4 regions of the Streptomyces sp. NPDC086787 genome follow, and region 3 is predicted to be linked to each of the others. Evidence: riboswitches for the same ligand, from Rfam matches in the RefSeq annotation. Region 3 holds a riboswitch; each other region holds the start of a gene.
The links. A riboswitch is a leader RNA that binds a small molecule or an ion and turns the genes downstream of it on or off. The one in region 3 is predicted to bind cyclic di-AMP.
Positions count from the first base shown of each region.

Region 1: linked by a shared signal. The riboswitch ahead of ACIPK3_RS16100 (transglycosylase family protein) and the one ahead of ACIPK3_RS29090 (M23 family metallopeptidase) in region 3 are both predicted to bind cyclic di-AMP.
Region 2: linked by a shared signal. The riboswitch ahead of ACIPK3_RS24750 (C40 family peptidase) and the one ahead of ACIPK3_RS29090 (M23 family metallopeptidase) in region 3 are both predicted to bind cyclic di-AMP.
Region 4: linked by a shared signal. The riboswitch ahead of ACIPK3_RS20375 (C40 family peptidase) and the one ahead of ACIPK3_RS29090 (M23 family metallopeptidase) in region 3 are both predicted to bind cyclic di-AMP.

Region 1 is NZ_JBIVBC010000005.1:397,995-403,214, forward strand. It holds gene ACIPK3_RS16085 (nucleoside triphosphate pyrophosphohydrolase) at 1-62, shown strand, start outside; gene ACIPK3_RS16090 (cytochrome P450) at 154-1,461, shown strand; gene ACIPK3_RS16095 (transglycosylase family protein) at 1,588-2,634, shown strand; cyclic di-AMP (ydaO/yuaA leader) riboswitch at 2,816-2,984, shown strand; gene ACIPK3_RS16100 (transglycosylase family protein) at 2,989-3,687, shown strand; gene eno (phosphopyruvate hydratase) at 3,994-5,220, shown strand, end outside.
Region 2 is NZ_JBIVBC010000011.1:186,438-191,657, reverse strand. It holds gene ACIPK3_RS24760 (ATP-dependent Clp protease proteolytic subunit) at 1-402, shown strand, start outside; gene ACIPK3_RS24755 (hypothetical protein) at 409-717, shown strand; cyclic di-AMP (ydaO/yuaA leader) riboswitch at 1,022-1,244, shown strand; gene ACIPK3_RS24750 (C40 family peptidase) at 1,248-1,721, shown strand; gene ACIPK3_RS24745 (ATP-binding protein) at 1,811-2,269, opposite strand; gene ACIPK3_RS24740 (helix-turn-helix domain-containing protein) at 2,483-3,349, shown strand; gene ACIPK3_RS24735 (DUF397 domain-containing protein) at 3,366-3,590, shown strand; gene ACIPK3_RS24730 (8-amino-7-oxononanoate synthase) at 3,671-4,798, opposite strand; gene bioB (biotin synthase BioB) at 4,946-5,220, shown strand, end outside.
Region 3 is NZ_JBIVBC010000017.1:17,746-22,965, forward strand. It holds gene lhgO (L-2-hydroxyglutarate oxidase) at 1-218, shown strand, start outside; gene trmB (tRNA (guanosine(46)-N7)-methyltransferase TrmB) at 251-1,075, shown strand; gene ACIPK3_RS29085 (PrsW family intramembrane metalloprotease) at 1,086-2,489, shown strand; gene ACIPK3_RS29090 (M23 family metallopeptidase) at 2,523-3,545, opposite strand; cyclic di-AMP (ydaO/yuaA leader) riboswitch at 3,553-3,712, opposite strand; tRNA gene ACIPK3_RS29095 (tRNA-Met) at 3,948-4,021, opposite strand; gene ACIPK3_RS29100 (dihydrofolate reductase family protein) at 4,082-5,212, opposite strand.
Region 4 is NZ_JBIVBC010000008.1:57,029-62,248, forward strand. It holds gene ACIPK3_RS20365 (NlpC/P60 family protein) at 1-135, opposite strand, end outside; gene ACIPK3_RS20370 (hypothetical protein) at 525-878, shown strand; gene ACIPK3_RS20375 (C40 family peptidase) at 906-1,886, opposite strand; cyclic di-AMP (ydaO/yuaA leader) riboswitch at 1,895-2,067, opposite strand; gene pcrA (DNA helicase PcrA) at 2,287-4,767, shown strand; gene ACIPK3_RS20385 (M23 family metallopeptidase) at 4,798-5,220, opposite strand, start outside.

The DNA of each region.
Region 1 (5,220 bases), on a different contig from region 3:
CGGCGGCCCGCGCCTACCGCGACGCGATTCGGGCGGCGGAGGGGGTGGAGACCCGACCCTGACCGCGGCGCGGCGCGGGGCGGGGCGGGGCGGCCCGGCCCTCCGGGACCTCCCGCGGCGTGGTTCCGCGCCGGTGCCGGATACCGTCGGGGAGTGACCGACCAGCCCTGTCAGCCGTCCGCTGTCCCGCCCGCTCCCGAGCTGTTCACCTGGGAGTTCGCCAGCGACCCCTACCCCGCCTACGCCTGGCTGCGCGAGCACGCCCCCGTGCACCGGACGAAGCTGCCGAGCGGAGTGGAGGCCTGGCTGGTCACCCGCTACACCGACGCCAAGCAGGCGCTGGCCGACCAGCGGCTGTCGAAGAACCCGGCGCATCATGACGAGCCCGCGCACGCCAGGGGCAGGACCGGTATCCCCGGTGAGCGCAAGGCCGAGCTGATGACGCACCTGCTCAACATCGATCCGCCGGACCACACCAGGCTGCGGCGGCTGGTCAGCAAGGCGTTCACACCCCGCAGGGCCGCCGAGTTCGGCTCCCGGGTGCAGGAGCTCACCGACGGGCTCATCGACCGGTTCGCCGGAGAGGGATCGGCCGACCTCATCCACGAGTTCGCGTTCCCGCTGCCGATCTACGCCATCTGCGACATGCTCGGTGTTCCGCGCGAGGACCAGGACGACTTCCGCGACTGGGCGGGAATGATGATCCGGCACGGGGGAGGACCGCGGGGCGGGGTCGCGCGGTCGGTCAAGAAGATGCGGGGCTACCTCGCCGAGCTGATCCACAAGAAGCGTGCGGCGCTGCCCGACGTCCCCGCGCCGGGCGAAGACCTCATCTCCGGGCTCATCCGCGCCTCCGACCACGGCGAGCACCTCACCGAGAACGAGGCCGCGGCCATGGCGTTCATCCTGCTGTTCGCCGGGTTCGAGACGACCGTCAACCTCATCGGCAACGGCACCTACGCCCTGCTGACCCACCCCGGGCAGCGGAACCGCCTCCAGGAGTCGCTCGCCCGCAACGAACGGGACCTCCTGGAGACCGGGGTGGAGGAACTCCTGCGGTACGACGGACCGGTCGAGCTGGCCACCTGGCGGTTCGCGACCGAGCCGCTCACCATCGGCGGGCAGCACATCGCGCCCGGCGATCCGGTGCTCGTCGTGCTCGCCGCCGCCGACCGGGACCCGGAGCGGTTCGCCGACCCGGACGTCCTCGATCTCGGACGACGCGACAACCAGCATCTTGGATACGGCCACGGCATCCACTACTGCGTCGGGGCGCCGCTCGCCCGCCTCGAGGGGCAGACCGCGCTCGCCACCCTGCTCACCCGCCTCCCCGATCTCCGGCTCGCGGTGGATCCGGCCGAACTGCGGTGGCGCGGCGGGCTCATCATGCGGGGGCTGCGCACCTTGCCGGTGGAGTTCACTCCCGTCCGGCCCGAAGGTGATGAACCTTCAACTATGTGATCTTCACGTGATCTGCGCGGCATGAACTTGTGACAAGTGATCGTCAGTGGATACGTTCACTCGTCAGTGCGGCACATGGGTTTCGCGTGCCGCACCGGTCACCGCTGTCGCGCGAAAGGTCTCCGCATGCTCTCCGGGAACGGTCGTCACCGTCGCCCCCGTCAGGCTCCGGCTCTCCTCGTGGCGGCGGGAGTGGCCGGCTCCGCCATCGCCATCCCGCTGCTCGGCGCGGCGAGCGCCAGCGCGGCCGAGGGCACCACATGGGACAAGGTGGCCGAGTGCGAGAGCGGCGGCTCCTGGAGCGCCAACACCGGCAACGGCTACTACGGCGGACTCCAGCTGTCCCAGGACGACTGGGACGAGTACGGCGGTCTCGACTACGCGGCCAGCCCGGACGAGGCCAGCCGTTCGCAGCAGATAGCCGTCGCCGAGCGGATCCTCGACCGCAAGGGCACCGCCCACTGGGCCACCTGCGCTCTACTCTCCGGGCTCACCTCGAACTCCGGGTCCGTCGACGTGGACACGGGCGTAGGGTCCGCGTCGCCCGACGCGGACGGCTCCTCGGGTTCGTCTGGTTCTTCCGGTTTGTCCGGTTCTTCTGGTGCTTCCGGCACCCCCTCCACCCCCTCCACCCCCTCCGGCTCACCCGACTCGGGTGACTCGTCCAAGGCGCCGGGCTCCTCGGTGCCGGGCTCCTCGTCGTCGGACGCCGACGCGGGTGAGGGTGCCGACAAGAAGGGCGACCCCGCCGGGTCCGCCGATTCCGACGGCTCAGCAAAGTCGGACAAGTCGGCACCTTCCGGGGCGGACGGTTCGCAGGAGGGTGACGGCTCGCCCACCGAGGGCGCCACCTCCGACTCGGACAAATCGGCCGAGGAGGCCGGGTCTTGGAACCTGGTCGACACCGGTGCCGCGGCCGGCGGTCGTCACCGGGGCGCGAGTGCGGACGAAAGTGAAGCAAGCGGACAGGGCCCCGCGTCGTCGGGCCGACATGCCTCGCAGAGCTACACGGTGCGCGTCGGCGACACCCTCTGCTCCATCGCCGACTCCCTTGACGTGGACGGCGGATGGCGTGCGCTCTACGCCGCCAACAAGGTCGCCATCGGAGGCGACCCGAACGCCATCATGCCCGGTCAGACCCTGGAAATCGGTACCGAAACGGACGGCGAATAGGGCAAGTTGGCGCCCTTGTTCGCATATAATGTCCGGTTTGGTGAAAGTGTGGGATGAGTCTCAGAAGCCCTGATCGTCTTTGAAAATCCCCCGGGCGCCTGTCTACGGTCAGGACCGCTCGCCATCACGAGCCCCGGCTGTCGCAACGCCGAATCCTGCCAGCGGCCGCACGGGAACAGACGACGCGCAAGCGCCGCAGGCAGGAGCGGGGGACCCAAGGTAAGTGCCGCGCCGGACAGTTGACCGGGGCGGCTAGGGGTGGAGCCACATCTCCCAGGGGGAGGAGTGGCCGGGCAACTCAACCGGCCCGAACCCGACAGCTCACCTCGCAGGCGTCGGTGAGGGGATCCCAACATGCTGTTTTCCGCCAAGGGCAAGCACCGCCGTCCCTCCAGGCCCGTCCACGCTCGCGTCATCGCGATCGCCGGAGTGACCGGCGCCGCTGTCGCCGCTCCGCTGGTGGCCTCCGGTACCGCCTCCGCCGCCACCGCCTCCGAGTGGGACGCCGTCGCCCAGTGCGAGTCCGGCGGCAACTGGTCGATCAACACCGGTAACGGCTTCTACGGCGGCGTCCAGTTCTCGGCCTCCACCTGGGCCGGTTACGGCGGCACGAAGTACGCCGCCACCGCCGACAAGGCGACCAAGTCGCAGCAGATCGAGATCGCCGAGAAGGTCCTCGCCGGACAGGGCAAGGGTGCCTGGCCGGTCTGCGGCAAGGGTCTGTCCCGCGCCGCCTACACCGGCGGCTCCGCGTCTAACACCACGAAGTCCGCCGACCGCTCCGCCGAGCCCAAGGCCGCCTCCCGCTCCGTCGACCGCCCGGCCCCGAGCAAGCACACCGCCAAGCCCAAGCCGAAGACCGTCACCACCCCGACCGGTGAGAAGGTCAAGAAGGGCGACGGCGAGTACCGGGTCGTCAAGGGCGACACCCTCAGCTCCATCGCCGCGAAGCACAAGGTGCGCGGCGGCTGGCAGAAGCTGTTCGAGCGGAACGACGACATCATCAAGGACGCGGACCTCATCTACCCGGGTCAGCAGCTGCACCTGGGCTGACGGACACCCCCGTCCCCACGGGCTCCCCGCCCCCCCCGGTCTCCCCGCCCCGGCGCGTGTTCCCCCGCACGCACCGGGGCGGGGTTCTGTTCTGTCTCCCGCGTTCGTGTCTCCCGCACTGCCGCTCCGTCTCGCGAATTGCCGCCCCTCTTTGTTCCGTCGTGGAACAATGTGTACGGTCTCCCTGTTCCTGCGGTCTCCCTGTCCATGGGGCGGTCGGTCGATGGCCGACGCTCCCGGGACGGATAGGCTCTAGGCGCAAGGCACACCAGCCCCGCACTTCCAGCGTCACATCCCAAGAAGGAGATGCTCGTGCCGTCCATCGACGTCGTCGTAGCCCGGGAAATCCTGGACTCCCGAGGCAACCCCACGGTCGAGGTCGAGGTCGGCCTCGACGACGGCAGCACGGGTCGTGCCGCCGTTCCGTCCGGCGCCTCCACCGGTGCCTTCGAGGCCGTCGAGCTCCGTGACGGCGACCAGAACCGCTACCTCGGCAAGGGCGTCGAGAAGGCCGTCCTCGCCGTGATCGAGCAGATCGGCCCCGAGCTGGTCGGCTACGACGCCACCGAGCAGCGCCTGATCGACCAGGCGATGTTCGACCTGGACGCCACCGACAACAAGGGCTCGCTGGGTGCCAACGCCATCCTCGGCGTCTCCCTCGCCGTCGCCCACGCCGCAGCCGAGGCCAGCGACCTGCCCCTCTTCCGCTACCTGGGCGGCCCGAACGCGCACCTGCTGCCGGTGCCGATGATGAACATCCTGAACGGCGGCTCGCACGCCGACTCCAACGTGGACATCCAGGAGTTCATGATCGCCCCGATCGGCGCGGAGTCCTTCTCCGAGGCGCTGCGCTGGGGCGCCGAGGTCTACCACACCCTCAAGAAGGTCCTGAAGGGCAAGGGACTGTCCACCGGTCTCGGCGACGAGGGCGGCTTCGCCCCCGACCTCGGCTCCAACCGTGAGGCGCTCGACCTCATCCTCGAGGCCATCAAGCTGGCCGGTTACGTCCCGGGCGAGCAGATCGCGCTCGCGCTCGACGTCGCCGCGTCCGAGTTCTACAAGGACGGCAAGTACGAGTTCGAGGGCAAGTCCCGCTCGGCCGCCGAGATGACCGAGTACTACGAGGAGCTGGTGGCCGCCTACCCGCTCGTCTCCATCGAGGACCCGCTGTTCGAGGACGACTGGGCCGGCTGGAAGGTCATCACCGACAAGCTCGGCGACAAGGTCCAGCTGGTCGGCGACGACCTGTTCGTCACCAACCCGGAGCGTCTGTCCCGCGGTATCGACGAGGGCACCGCCAACGCCCTGCTCGTGAAGGTCAACCAGATCGGCTCGCTGACCGAGACCCTGGACGCCGTCGAGCTGGCCCAGCGCAGCGGCTTCAAGTGCATGATGTCCCACCGCTCCGGCGAGACCGAGGACGTCACCATCGCCGACCTGGCCGTCGCCACCAACTGCGGCCAGATCAAGACCGGCGCCCCGGCCCGCTCCGAGCGCGTCGCCAAGTACAACCAGCTGCTGCGCATCGAGGAG
Region 2 (5,220 bases), on a different contig from region 3:
GCGATGACCGCGATCCACGACACGATGCGGTACGTCGGCTGTGACGTGGAGACGGTCTGCCTCGGGCAGGCCGGCCCGTCCGCCGCGGTGCTGCTCGCCGCCGGTACGCCGGGCAAACGGTTCGTACTGCCGGGCGCGCGCGTGCTGCTGCGGCAGCCGTCGCTGCCCGAACCGACGGAAGGTCAGCCGAGCGACCTGGCGATCCGGGCCCGGGAGTTGGAGCGGGTCCGCGCGCGACTCGAGGAACTTCTCGCCCGGTACACGGGGCGCACCCCGGAGCAGGTGCACGAGGACCTGGAGCGTGACCTCGTCCTCGACGCGCGGGGCGCACTGGAGTACGGGCTGGCGGACGGGGTCGTAACGAGCCGCGAGGCGTCCCGCACCGCGCCGGGCGAGAGGTGACCGCCGATGCTGCCGCCGGAACTGCCGCCGCTGCCCGCCCTGACCCGGGCCGAGGGCGAACTCGTCGACCGCTACCTCGACGCGGTCGACCTGCTGGGCCGGATCAACCCGGCGCAGCAGGAGGGCACGTACAGCGGGCTGCGGGCCGCCCAGGCCCTGGTGTCCGCGGCGACGGCGCTGCGCGACGCGCTGGCCGTCATGCACCGGCGGGGTGAGTCGGAACTGCACGCGGCCACCCTGGCGCGGGCGATGCGGGTGCTGGACGGGGAGCGCCGAACCGCCCGGGTCACCGTTCCGCCGAGCCGGACGGGCTGACTTCCGTTCGTCCGCAAGGGTGTTGAAACGGCCCAGAAGGCTTACCCCCGTACGGCGTAGCCGAGCGTCCGTTCGTGAGCCCGTAGGAGTTGCGCAACACGCCTGTCAGAGCCGGACGGTGGGGTACTCCGCCGCTGGTCCGGGGGCCGTTCGCCCTCTCGACCATGACTCGAACACAGCAATGTCCACCCGAACGGGTGAGTGGTGAGTAACCCCACAAATCCCCGATTCCATTGGGTTTTTCGGACACGGGTGAGTGAAGATCCCTGTCTGACGACAAGCCCCCGCCACAGCGGCGGGGCGGTCCGGGTGGACGCCGAGTCCTGCCGCCTCCCGGATGACCGGTCGACAGGAGTGGATCGGCAGGAGTGGAGGACCCAAGCAAGACGGGTCGCCGGAACGGATGTTCGCTGGTTCATCTGTTCGTTCTGAGCGTCCCTTGGGGTGAAGCCGCGGCAACGCGGCCGGGCTACTTCGCCAGCCCGAATCCGACAGGTCATCCTTCACAGGCGGCTGACGAAGGGTTGCGCATGACTGCGCTCAATCGTGTCCCGTCGCTCATGGCCCGTGCCGGTACGGCCTCGGCCCTGACCATCGCCGCAGTGGGCGGCTCGATCGTGGTTCCGGGCATGGCGTCCGACGCCGCGGCGGCGACGACGGCTACGAAGGCACTCCAGATCGCGGCTTCGAAGAAGGGCGCCCCGTACAAGTGGGGCGCCAGCGGTCCGCGACGGTTCGACTGCTCGGGGCTGACGCTCTACTCGTTCAAGAAGGCGGGCAAGAGCCTGCCCCGCACGGCCGCCCAGCAGTACAACAAGACGCACCACGTCTCGTCCGGGCACCGCAGGGCCGGCGACCTGGTCTTCTTCCACTCGGGATCCAACGTGTACCACGTGGGGATCTACGCCGGTAAGGGGAAGATCTGGCACGCCCCGAAGAGCGGGGACGTGGTGAGACTGCAGAAGATCTGGACGAAGAGCGTCTGGTACGGCCGGGTCGGCTGAACCGCCGAGGGGGCGGCGGCTCGCATCGCGGCGTCGCCCCCTCGGGCCCGGCCCGTCCCCCGCGCCTCCCCGGCGCCTCCCGGCGCCGGTCAGGGGTCCTGCTGCCCCGCGGCCGTCAGCGGCTGGGCGGTCACGGTCCACGGCAGTTCGATGGCCACGGTCTTGCCGCCCTCCCGCGTGGGCCGGACGCAGAGTCTGCCGCCGCACTCCGCGGTCAGCCAGCGGATGATCACCATGCCCCGGCCGTTGTCCTGCTGCACGGCAGCGGGTAGCCGCTTGGGGAAGCGCGGATGACTGTCGGTGACGCCGATGCTCAGCCGCTCCGCGCGGTCGAGCACGATGTCCACCGTGAACGTGGGCGACTGCCCGAAGGTGTGCTGCACGGCGTTGGTGGCGAGTTCCGAGACGATGAGCCGGATGGTGTCGGCCACCTCGGTGTCCGACGGCAGACCCCATTCCGCGAGGGTTCCCAGTACGTAGGAGCGGGCCGCGGCGACCGAGACGGGATCGCTCGGCAGAGTTACGGACGCTTCCAAATGATCTGCCATGGCGACGTCGTCCCTTTCACGCGGGACCGGAGTCCGACACGCTGCGGATGGTTCGAGTACGGTCCCGGACTGGTGCTTCGCCGCCAGACTGCCACCACCGCCCCGGCCACGGGTATCGATCCGCCAAGATGTGCATATATCTGTCGCTCGATGCGGTGAACTCTGCGACGGCAGAGCGTATTTGGGCGGCCCGGGTGGAGTAGGGAGTAGTCCATGCAGAACGGTCCCGCGGTGCGCCGCCGGAAACTCGGCGCCGAACTGCGCATGCTGCGCACCGGGGCGGGTCTCACCAGCGGTGAGGCGGCCCGGCTGGTGGGCTGGCACCAGTCGAAGGTAAGCCGTGTCGAGACGGGCGCGAGTGGAGTGAAACCGGCCGATGTGCGGTTACTCCTGGACGCTTACGGGCTGACGGACCGCCAACTGCGCGAACTGATCATGGTATTGGCGGGCGCGGACGACATGGGCGGCCGACACCACTGGTCGCACGCCTACCGCGGGGTGCTTCCGCCCGCCTACCGGGACTTCATCAGCCTGGAGTCACAGGCGAGCACGATGCGCACACTTGAGACGTCGGTGGTCCCCGGACTTCTCCAGACCCCGGCCTACGCACGTGCGGTGACCAGGGCGGCCGTACGCCCGGGCGACGACGCCGAACAGCGGCTCGACGCGCTGGTGGCGGTGCGGCTGGCCCGCCAGGACGTGCTGCGGTCGGATCCGCCGCTGAAGCTGAGCGCCGTACTGGACGAGGCCGTGCTGCACCGGCAGGTCGGCGGTCCGGAGGTGATGGCGGGGCAGTTGGAGCGGCTGGCTCAGGCGGCGCGGCTGCCCCAGGTACGGCTTCAGGTGCTGCCGTTCGCCGCCGGCGCCCACATCGGCATCACCGGACCTTTCGTTATTTTGTCATTTCCGCGCACTTCCGATCTGGACGTGGTTGTTCTCGACCAGTTGACGAGTAGCCTCTATCTCGAACAGAAGGACGACCTCCGGGCCTACTCCGAGGCCTTCAAAACCCTTCAGGGCCACGCCCTTTCACCCGAGGAATCGATGGATTTCCTCGCCGGGCTGGGCGACGGCGCATAACGCGTAAGGAGGCACCATGACCGCACTGGCTCGGCACCTGCCCTCCAGTACCGAGCTGCACGGCGTGCGCTGGCTGCGCAGCAGCTACAGCACGGGAGCGAACAACTGCGTGGAGACGGCACGGCCGCGCTCCGGCCCGCTGACCGGACTGCTCGCCGTACGCGACTCCAAGACCCCCTCCGGGCCGGCGCTGCTGTTCTCCGCCGGGAGCTGGACCGGCTTCCTGGCAGCGCTCCGCTGACCCCCGTACCCCCCGGAGCGCCGCCCCACCGCCACTGACTCAGTGTCCGCCCAGGCGGTGCACGGCCGTGTCGTGCGGACTCACGGCCGCGCCTCGCCGATGACACGTACAGCGCGTTCGATCTCGGCCTCGGAGAGGTCCGCGCGGGCGGTCAGCCTCAGCCGTGAGATGCCGTCGGGCACGGAAGGAGGACGGAAGCAGCCCACGGCGAGGCCTGCCGTACGGCAGTCGGCCGCCCAGCGCACCGCCCCCTCGGGGGACGGCGCCCGCACGGAGACCACCGCGGCCTGCGGCCGTACCGCCTCCATACCCGCGGCGGTCAGCCGCGCGTGCAGTTCAGCGGCGACCTGGCGTGCCCGCGCCGCGCGCGCCGGTTCCCGGCGCAGCAGCCTCAGTGCGGCCAGCGCCGCGCCGACCGAGGCCGGTGCGAGTCCCGTGTCGAAGATGAACGTTCGTGCCGCGTTGACCAGATGGTCGATCACCCGGGCGGGGCCGAGCACGGCACCACCCTGGCTGCCCAGCGACTTGGACAGGGTGACGGTGACGACGACGTCCTCGGCGCCCGCGAGCCCGGCCTCGTGCGCCGTTCCCCGGCCGCCCTCGCCCAGCACACCGAGCCCGTGCGCGTCGTCGACCAGCAGCCCGGCGCCGCGCTCCCGACAGGCCTCGGCGAACGCGGCGAGCGGCGCGGCGTCCCCGTCGACCGAGAAGACCGCGTCGGAGACGACCACCGCGGGCCCCTCGTGCGTGCCGAGCGCCTTGCGCACCGCGTCCGGGTCGGCATGCCCGACGACCTGCGTGGTGCCGCGAGCCAGCCGGCAGCCGTCGATCAGCGAGGCGTGGTTGCCGGCGTCGGAGACGATCAGGGTGCCGTGCGGGCCGAGAGTGGTGACCGCGGCGAGGTTGGCGGCGTATCCGGAGGAAAACACCAGAGCCGCCTCGAAACCGCAGTATTCGGCCAGCTCGCGCTCCAGCTCGCCGTGCAGTTCGGTGGTGCCGGTGACCAGCCGGGAGCCGGTGGAACCGCCGCCCCAGGTGCGCACGGCGGCCGCGGCCGCGTCGGTGACCTCGGGGTGCCGGGCCAGGCCCAGATAGTCGTTGCTCGCCAGGTCGAGCAGCGGCGAGTCGGCCGGCCGGGGGCGCAGCGTCCGTACGAGTCCGGCACGCCGGCGCTGCTCCGCCTGGTGGTCGATCCAGCCGAACGCCATGGGTCCTCCGGGGCTTTTGTAGGTAGCGGACAGACACTAGCCGGACGCCCAGCCGCCCAGGGTGTGGCAATACCCACACGGTGATCCGTCTCCGTTGTGCAATCTCTCCTTGGCCCCGGGCGGTCCCGTAAGACAGGATCGGACCTCATGGACCTGCTGAACACGCTGGTGGACAAGGGGCTTCGGCGCGAGCTGCCGACCCGCGAGGAAGCACTCGCCGTGCTCGCCACCTCCGACGACGATGTGCTCGATGTGGTGGCCGCGGCCGGCAAGGTACGCCGGCACTGGTTCGGCCGACGCGTGAAACTTAACTACCTGGTCAACCTCAAGTCCGGCTTGTGCCCGGAGGACTGCTCCTACTGCTCGCAGCGGCTCGGCTCCACGGCCGGCATCCTGAAGTACACCTGGCTCAAGCCCGACGA
Region 3 (5,220 bases):
TGCTCCCGGCCGTCACGGCGTCGGACCTGGTGCGGGCGACGCCAGGGGTGCGGGCGCAGGCCGTCCTGCGGGACGGCACACTCGTCGACGACTTCCTGATCCGCGAGGGGCCACGGGCCGTGCACGTGCTGAACGCCCCGTCACCGGCGGCCACGGCGTCCCTGCCCATCGGACGGGAGGTGGCGCGTCGGGCGCTGGCCGTACTGGGGTCCGCGTGACCGTTGAAGCGGCCAGTAAAATCGTCCCCACTGTGGCTGACTCGCTGAACACCCCCGAACCCCACCGGCACGCCCCCGGCGTCCCCGTCCGGCACTCCCGCACCAAGGGGGAGCCGCGGTTCCCCGACGGCCCGCAGGCCGATCCGGCCGGCTCGCACTTCGAGCGGCGGATCCGCAGCTTCCAGCCGCGCCGCAGCCGGGTGACCACGGGACAGGCGGACGCGTTGCAGCGGCTGTGGCCCAAGTGGGGGCTCGACATCGACGGGCAGCAGACCATCGATCTCGGCGAGCTGTTCGGGAACGACAACCCCGTGGTGCTGGAGATCGGGTTCGGCATGGGCGAGGCCACGGCGCAGATGGCCGCCCAGGACCCGGGCCTCAACATCCTCGCCGTCGACGTACACACCCCGGGCCAGGGCAACCTGCTCAACCTCGCCGACCGCGGCGGCCTGTCCAATGTGCGGGTGGGCAACGGGGACGCCATCATCCTGCTGCGCGAGATGCTCACGCCCGACTCGCTCGACGGGCTGCGCGTCTACTTCCCCGACCCCTGGCCGAAGAAGCGGCACCACAAGCGGCGACTGATCCAGCCCGAGTTCCTCGACCTCGCCGCCACCCGCCTGGGGCCGGACGCGCTCGTGCACTGCGCGACGGACTGGCAGCCGTACGCGGAGCAGATGCTGGAGGTGCTGACCGCGCACCCGGACTTCGAGAACACCCAGCCCGACGGCGGCTTCGCCCCGCGTCCCGCCTTCCGGCCGCTGACCCGCTTCGAAGGACAGGGCCTGGACAAGGGGCACACGGTGAGCGACCTGCTGTTCCGCCGGGCGCGGCACCCCGAACCGCGGCGGCGTTAGGGTCGGTGCCGTGCCCACCTTCCCCGCGTATCCGATAGACGCCTATCCGATACCGCCCACCGGTCCGGCCCACGTCGTACTCCGGCATCCACGCTGGTGGCAGCGCACGGGGGTGCGGTACGGCGCGCTGATCACGCTGCTCGCGCTCTCCGGGCTGGTCATCCTCGCGCTCGTCCGTGAACAGACCGGCACGCAAGGGTTCCTGGTCGGGATCTGTCTCGCCGTACTGCCCGTGCCGATGCTCGTCACCGCCTTCCGCTGGCTGGACCGGGTGGAACCCGGACCCTGGCGGAACCTGGTCTTCGCGTTCGCGTGGGGCGCCTGCGCGGCCGCCCTGATAGCCATCGTGGCCAACAGTTTCGCGACCAAGTGGATAGCCACCACCACCGCCGACCCGGCGGGCGCGGACACCCTGGGCGCCATCGTCATAGCGCCCGTCGTCGAGGAGTCCGCCAAGGCCGCGGCCGTCCTCCTCATCTTCCTCTTCCGCAGGCGGGACTTCACCGGGATCGTGGACGGCATGGTGGTGGCGGGGGTCACCGCCACCGGCTTCGCCTTCACCGAGAACATCCTCTATCTCGGCACCGCGTTCGGCACCGACCAGATCACCGGCGGCCACGGCGCCGCCTCCGTCACCGTCGGCACCTTCTTCGTGCGCATCATCATGTCCCCGTTCGCGCACCCCCTGTTCACCGTGCTCACCGGCATCGGCTTCGGCCTCTCCGCGCTCACCGCCCAGCACCGGCGCGCCCGGCGCGTACTGGTGCCGATCGGCGGACTGCTGCTCGCGATGGGCATGCACGCGTTCTGGAACGGCTCCTCGACCTTCGGCCCGTACGGCTTCCTCGCCGTGTACGCGGGGTTCATGGTGCCCGTGTTCGGGCTGCTGATCTGGCTGGCGATCTGGACCCGGCAGAACGAGTTGCGGACCGTGCGCGAGGAACTCCCGGTGTACGTCCTGGCCGGCTGGCTGGGGCTCGCGGAGCCGTTCGCCCTGGGCTCGATGCGGGCCCGGCAGCTGGCCCGCGACTACGCCGGCCACCACCTGGGCAAGCCGGCCGCGCGGGCCGTCGGACACTACGAGAAGAACGCGACGTCACTGGCTCTTCTGCGGCGCCGGGGACGGCGCGGGCAGGCCAACCCCGACTTCGCCGTGCGGGAGCGCGAACTGCTCGCGGAACTGTGGAAGCTGCGGCATGTCGCCCGGCCCGCGATGGAGTACGCGGCGCGGGCCTCGGCACCGGTGCGGATGCCGGTGGCGGTGCCCTGGCCGTCGTACGGGACGCAGGGGGTTCAAGGGATGTACGGCGCACCGGGCGGGTACGGCGGCCAGGGCGTGTACGGCCAGGCGGGGCCGCCGCATCCGGCGCAGCAGCAGTCGCCGCACCCCGTCCACCACCCGTACCACCCCTGACGTCTCGGGCCTCGGGCCTTCAGGCCTGGGGACTCAGGGGTTGAGGCCCTTGCCCCGCAGCCAGGTCATGGGGTCGATGCCGGTGGCCTGGCCGCCGGGGTGGACCTCCAGGTGGAGATGCGGGCCGGTGACGTTGCCGGTGGCGCCGACGCGGCCGATGATCTCGCCCGTGGCGACCTTCTGGCCGGTCTTGACGCTGATCGAGGACTGGTGGCAGAACCACAGCTCGGTGCCGTCGTTGAGGGTGAGGATCGTGCGGTAGCCGTAGGAGCCGGCCCAGCCCGCCTCGGTGATCGTGCCGCTGTGGATGGCCTTGATGAGGGTGCCCGTGGGGGCGGCGAAGTCGAGGCCGGTGTGATAGCCGGACGACCACATGGCGCCGGCCTGGCCGAACGTCGAGGTGATCGTGTACGAGGAGGTCGGCAGCGTGTACTGCTTGGCCAGCTTGGCGAGACGCTCGGCCTCGGCCTGCTTCTTGACCTCGGCGGCCGCCTTCTCCTTGGCGTCGGCCGCCTGGGTCGCCGCCACCTTCTCCGCCTGGGCGGCCGCGGCGAGGATGCGCTGGTCGGCGGCGGCGGTGGCCTTGTTCTCGGCCTGACCCTGCTGCCGTTCGGCCTGCGCCATGATGCGGTTGCGCAGCGCCTCACCGGCGTCGTCGGCGCCCTGGGCGCTGTCGTCGGAGGACACACCGAGAGCGCTGAGCGCGGTGCCGGAGCCCGCGGGGGTCTCCTGGGAGCCGTTGCCGAGCAGGGAATCCACGGAGGGCAGGTCGGGCATGGCGATGGACACCGGCGGCTTCCCGGTGTTGGCGCTGGCCATGCCACCCGCGCCGACGGCGGCTATGACGCCGACGCCGAGAACCGTGGAGCTGCGGGCGAGTCCGCCGCCGCGCTGCTTGGCGACGCGGTGCCGGCCGCGTACCTGCTGAAGGGAATCCTCGGTGGGATTCCACTCCTCCCAGGGGCCCTCGTCGGCGCGGAAGTCGCCGTAGCCGAAGGTCTCGGGATGCCGACTCGGCTCGTACGGGGCTTCAGGGGCAGGCCGGTTGGACGCCACGCGGGCGCACTCCTTTCCTTCCGCCGCCTACCGGGTTAGCTGACGGGTTCGGAGCAGGAAGGTCTCCTACGCGCGTATACCGGCCGTACGAATACGGCGACATCCGCGTGATTCACCCCAAAGTGGTGGTTCCCCGGTTCCCTTGCGGGATTCGGCGCGTGCGCACGGAGCCGCCTTGGCTGACGGCTGGGACGACCGCGCTGCGTTATCGAACGTTAATAGACCCCGAGGCTGGATTCCAAGCCGTTCGGCTTGATCATTACCGTTTCCCTGACGGAAGTTAGGGGTCAGGACCGGTTAAAACCGGGCGAGCTATCCCACCCCGGAAGCCGGAAACTGTCGGACCCCGGGAAACACTCAGGGCCGGAACCCATTCAATGGATTCCGGCCCTGAGCCTTCAGTAGCGGGGACAGGATTTGAACCTGCGACCTCTGGGTTATGAGCCCAGCGAGCTACCGAGCTGCTCCACCCCGCGTCGTTGTTCCTCAAGCATACGCCATGTTCGGAGTGCCGAGCACACGGGTTTATCCAGGGCTTATCCGAGCAGGTGCCGGTTCGGCTCCTGGGCCGCCTCCGCGTACTCGGGCAGCACGACCACGTCCACGCCCTCGCCCGCCAGCAGCCCGCTCCCGTCGGCATCCGTCACGAACGTGTCCGGCTCGCGCCAGGCCGTGACCACGCGCCGTACTCCCGCCGCGAGGATCAGCCGCGCGCAGGGAGCGGGCCGGGACGACCGCCGGGCGCAGGGCTCCAGGCTGGAGTACACGGTGGCGGCCGCCAGCCTCGGATCGGCGGGGTCGATCTTGGCGAGCGCCGCCTCCTCGGCGTGCGCGTGCGGGTCTCCGCCCTCCCGCGAGTGGCCCCGGGCCAGTTCGGTCCCGTCCGCGGCCACCACGACCGCGCCCACACTGAACGCCGTGTCCGAGGGCGGGCACAGTGCGGCCAGCTCGCAGGCGATCCGCGTCCAGTGCCGGTCGGCCGCGGTGACGGACCGCCCGGCGCCGGGCGCGGTCGGCTCGTACCGCATGAGGACGACGTCCTCGATACGGCGGGTCTCCACGAGCCGGAGCCGGCCGCCCTGGTAGCCGCCGGGCCCGAACAGCCGGGGCGCCGCCGGTTCCCCCACGAGCAGCGGGGCGAGCACCAGCTGGAGTTCGTCGGCGAGGCCCGCACGGAGCAGCTGGGTGTGAATGGTGCCGCCGCCCTCGACCATCAGCCGCCGCACCCCGCGCTCCTCGGACAGGTGGGTGAGCAGCGCCCGCCAGTCGAGATCGGCTCCGAGCGGAACGACGTCGGTGGCGAGAGCGAGTTCCCGTGCCCGGTCGGCACCCTTGTCCGTCGTGTAGAGGACCTTCTCGCCGCCGGTGTGCCAGAACTTCGCGTTCGGGTCGAGTTCGCCGGAGGCGCTGACGGTGACCTTGAGCGGGTACTCGGCCCGGCCCGCGGCCACCCGGGCGGAGCGCCGCTCGGGCGAGTAGACGAGGAGCCGCGGGTTGTCGGCGCGAACGGTGCCGGCGCCGATCAGGATGGCGTCGACCGACGCCCGTACCTCGTCGACCCGGTCGAAGTCGGCCGGGGAGGACAGCAGGAGCCGCTCGGGGCCGGTGTCGTCCAGGTAGCCGTCGAGGGAGACGGCGGCGGACAGCAGGACGTACGGGTACGACATCGAGCACC
Region 4 (5,220 bases), on a different contig from region 3:
GGTCAGCTGCGGTGCGGCGTGCCCGGTGCCGTCGAAGGCGGTCGCGGTGGCCGCGCCCGCCAGGGCGAGGGTCGCCGCGGTGCGGGCGGTGCTGCCGCCCAGCGAACGCTGCCGGGGCTTGCGGTGCGCTGCCACCTGGGCCGTCACGTCCTTTCTCACGGCCGAGCTGTTTCGCGGGTCCGGCGGCGGCCCGCACAGGGGGAGCGAGCCGCCGCCGGACCCTTCTCGGCGGTGGTGGCCGACTGCCGCCCCTGGTTCTGGACGGCGGTGGGGAGCCGGTCACCTGGTGGAGGACGCTAAACCGGACGGTGTCGGCCCGGTAACAGCTGTGCGGAAGTGGCCCATTCGGGCGCCGTGGTGACCACATGTGATCGCGATCCGGGTCGGCGACACCGGCTTCGAGCAGCGTGGTGACCGAAGCGCCGGTTTCGGGTCGGGAGCGCGGGCGGGAGTGCTATGGGACGCGTCTCTGTGTGGGGGGCGGTGCCGAGGACGGGTCCGCATCCTGACTAGGCTCCGGAGCCATGGACGTACTCATCCATCTCTTCGTCGGCCTGCACATCATCGGCATCGCCGCACTCCTCGGCGGTTTCCTCACCCAGATGAAGGCGATGGGCCGTGGCACCGCCCGCTTCGTCCCGGCGATGCTGCACGGCGCGCTCACCATGCTGGTCACCGGAGTGATCCTGGTCGGCCTCAACCAGGCCGACGACCAGCACGTCAACAACATCAAGATCGGCGTGAAGCTGGCCCTGCTGATCGTGATCCTCGGGCTCGTCTACGTGAAGCGGGACGACGAACAGGTCGACAAGCGCCTCTTCGGCCTGGTGGGCCTGCTGACCACGGCCAACATCTTCATCGCCGTGCTCTGGACCTGACCGTCCCGCTTCCTTCCCCTCGGCCGCTCAGGCGGGGCGTACCACCCGGTGGATGATCGTCTCGCCGTCGTAGCGCACCGACTCCTCGCGCACACAGGCGCCCGGTTTCGGGGCGTGGATCATCGTGCCGTTGCCGATGTAGACGCCGACGTGGGTGCAGTCGTCGTAGAAGAACACCAGATCACCCGGCCGGGCGTCGGCCAGGGAGAGCGGTGCGCCCCAGACCGCCTGGAGACGGGAGTCGCGCGGCAGCTCGACGCCGGCCGTCTTCCAGGCCGCCTGGGTGAGGCCCGGGCCGTCGTACGAGCCGGGACCGGCCGCACCCCAGACGTACGGCTTGCCGATCTGCGCGCGGGCGAAGGCCACCGCCTGCTCGGCCCTGGTGGCGAACGAGGCTGCCGAGGGTATGGAGCCGTCGACGCCGATGGCGGCAGTGACGTCGCCGAGGATGGCGGCAGTGACGTCGGCGGGGAGGGCGACAGGGCCGTCGGTGGGGACGCTCCGCAGCGCGGTCAGCCGCTCCGACAGCAGCACGCGAGCCGCGGAGAGCTTCAGCTGCACGGCGGTCTTGGCGTCCTTCAGGTCCTCCTGGTCCGGCAGCTCGTGCCGCGGCGGCGCGGGCTCGGCCGGGGCTTCGGGGCCCGGGACGACCTCCTGCCTCTTCCGCACGGCCTGGCGCGCGTTCAGCCGGCCCATCAGCCTGGCCGGGCCGAAGTGGTCCTGCGGAAAGTCCGCGAGCATGACGGCGGCCGTCTCCGGCGCGGCGTCGCGCGCCCGCGGCCTGCCGGACCGCTCCCTGACCGGGTCGTGCTTCTCGGCCACCGGCGCGGTCCTACGGCGGTACAGGTCGTCGATCTTCCTCTCGATCTCCGCGGCGCTCGGCCCGGCTCCGTCGTCGGAGGGGGCGGCCCCGGGGGTCCGGGAGAGTACGGCCACCGGGGCGGGGGCCGTGGTGGCCGGGCCGGTGGCATGGGTGCCGACGGCGCGTGACTTGCGGTGCGACGCCAAAAGAGGCGACTCCTTCCATGCTCCGCCTACCGGGTTAGCTGTCGGGTTCGGGCGGGTGTTTCGGAAGGGTTGCCCTACGGCCGTGCCCCGTGCGGGACTGGGCCGATTCACCCCAGAGGTTCGGTGGGTCCCCGGCTCCGGCTGCCACGCGGTGGCACTCCGGACTCGGCGGAGGCCGTACGGCCCGGCGAGGTTCACCGGTAGAGGTCGTACGGCCTGTCCGTGACGGTAACCAACTCGTGTGGCTCATGTGAAGGTTGGCGAGGGATATGTCCGATACATTTCCGTGACCGGTTTCCGGAGTTCCGTTCATGTGATGGCACGTCTCCGGAGCGTGAGGCAACGGGGTGTCCAGGACCGGCAGCGCGCTGTCGGTGGGGCCCCCTAGACTCGGAGAGCGATGAGCAGCCTCTTTGACGACAGCTTCCTGGCGAACCTCCAAGCCCCGCGCGGCCACGCGGAGGAGCCCCCGCCACCGCCCGAGGACGACTACGCTCCGGAGCAGGTTCCGGACGATCTGTTCGGCGGGAAGTTCGACGTGCCGCCGGACCGGGAGGCGTACTACCGCGACGGCGCACCGCGTCCGCCGATCGACGCCGCAGCGCTCCTGGAGGGGCTCAACGAGAACCAGCGCGCGGCCGTGGTGCACGCCGGTTCCCCGCTGCTCATCGTGGCCGGCGCCGGCTCCGGCAAGACCCGGGTGCTCACCCACCGCATCGCCCATCTGCTCGGCGAGCGGCACGTGCACCCGGGCCAGATCCTCGCGATCACCTTCACCAACAAGGCCGCGGGCGAGATGAAGGAGCGCGTCGAGCAGCTCGTCGGCCCGCGTGCCAACGCGATGTGGGTGATGACCTTCCACAGCGCCTGCGTGCGCATCCTGCGCCGCGAGAGCAAGAAACTCGGCTTCACCTCGTCGTTCTCGATCTACGACGCCGCCGACAGCAAGCGCCTGATGGCCCTGGTCTGCCGCGACCTGGACCTCGACCCCAAGCGCTTTCCGCCCAAGTCCTTCAGCGCCAAGATCAGCAACCTGAAGAACGAGCTGATCGACGAGGAGGACTTCGCCGCCCGGGCGACCGACGGCTTCGAGAAGACCCTCGCCCAGGCCTACGCCCTCTACCAGTCACGGCTGCGCGAGGCCAACGCCCTCGACTTCGACGACCTGATCATGACGACGGTCAACCTGCTGCGCGCCTTCCCGGACGTCGCCGAGCACTACCGCCGCCGCTTCCGGCACGTCCTGGTGGACGAGTACCAGGACACCAACCACGCCCAGTACACGCTGGTCCGCGAGCTCGTCGGCACCGGCGCGCACGCCGAGGACGTCCCCCCGGGCGAGCCCGACCTGCCGCCCGCCGAACTGTGCGTCGTGGGTGACGCGGACCAGTCGATCTACGCCTTCCGCGGTGCGACCATCCGCAACATCCTCCAGTTCGAGGAGGACTACCCGGACGCGACGACGATCCTGCTGGAGCAGAACTACCGCTCCACCCAGACCATCCTGTCCGCCGCCAACGCGGTCATCGAGCGCAACGAGTCCCGCCGCCCGAAGAACCTGTGGACCAACGCGGGAGCGGGCGCGCGCATCACCGGCTATGTCGCCGACACCGAGCACGACGAGGCCCAGTTCGTCGCCGAAGAGATAGACCGTCTCACCGACGCGGGCGACGCGAAGGCGGGTGACGTCGCGGTCTTCTACCGCACCAACGCCCAGTCCCGTGTCTTCGAGGAGATCTTCATCCGCGTCGGCCTGCCCTACAAGGTCGTCGGCGGTGTCCGCTTCTACGAGCGCAAGGAGGTCCGGGACGTCCTCGCCTACCTGCGGGTGCTCGCCAACCCGGAGGACTCCGTCCCGCTGCGCCGGATCCTCAACGTGCCCAAGCGCGGCATCGGGGACCGCGCCGAAGCCATGATCGACGCCCTCGCCCAGCGCGAGAAGATCAGCTTCCCGCAGGCGCTCAGGCGCGTCGACGAGGCGTACGGCATGGCCGCGCGCTCCACCAACGCGGTCAAGCGGTTCAACACGCTGATGGAGGAGCTGCGCACGGTCGCGGAGTCCGGCGCGGGGCCGGCCACCGTCCTCCAGGCGATCTACGAACGCACCGGATATGTCTCCGAGTTGCAGAACTCGACCGACCCGCAGGACGAGACCCGCATCGAGAACCTTCAGGAACTCGCCTCCGTGGCCCTGGAGTTCGAGCAGGAGCGCGGTGACGAGGAGAACGGTACGCTCGCCGACTTCCTGGAGCGGGTCGCCCTGGTCGCCGACTCCGACCAGATCCCCGACGAGGAGGACGGCGACGGTGTCATCACGCTGATGACCCTGCACACCGCCAAGGGGCTGGAGTTCCCGGTCGTCTTCCTGACCGGTATGGAGGACGGCGTCTTCCCGCACATGCGCGCCCTCGGCCAGACCAAGGAACTGGAGGAGGAGCGGCGCCTGGCATACGTGGGCATCACCCGCGCGCGCGAGCGCCTCTACCTGACCCGCTCCACGCTGCGCAGCGCCTGGGGGCAGCCCTCGTACAACCCGCCCTCGCGTTTCCTGGAGGAGATCCCGCCCGCCCATCTGGAGTGGAAGCGGACCGGGGCGATGGCGCCGGTGTCCTCCGGGCCCGCGGCTGGTGTGGCGGCCTCGCTGTCCTCGTCCCGCTCGCGTTCGTCGGCGTCGGGTGCCTCCGGGTTCGCCACGCGCCGGACCTCGGAGAAGCCGGTGGTGTCCCTGGCCGTCGGGGACCGGGTGACGCACGACCAGTTCGGGCTCGGCTCGGTGGTCGCGGTGAAGGGTACGGGTGTGAACGCCGAGGCGACGATCGACTTCGGGGAAGCCAAGCCGAAGCGGCTGCTGCTGCGGTACGCGCCGGTGGAGAAGCTGTAGCAGGCCGCGGCGGACCGGGCCCGACGGCTACTACGTCGGGTCGAGTCCGTGGCTGCGCAGCCACGGCAGCGGGTCTATCGCCGATCCCCCGGCCGGCCGGACCTCGAAGTGCAGGTGGGGGCCGGTCGAGTTGCCCGAGTTCCCGGAGTAGGCGATCGGATCGCCGGCCTTGACGGACGTCCCGGAGGGGACCCGGTAGCGGGAGAGGTGGCAGTACCAGGTCTCCGTGCCGTCCTTCGCGGTGAGGATCAGCATGTTGCCGTAGGCGCTGTTCCACTGGGTGCGCACGGTGCCGTCGGTCGCGGCCCGCACCGACGTGCCGTAGGAGACGGGGAAGTCGATGCCCGTGTGCACGGACATCCAGTTCACGCCCGCCTGGCCGAAGTAGGCGCTGAGCCCCTTCTGGGTGACGGGAAGCAGGAACTTGGGGCGCAGCCGCTCCTTGCGGGCCGC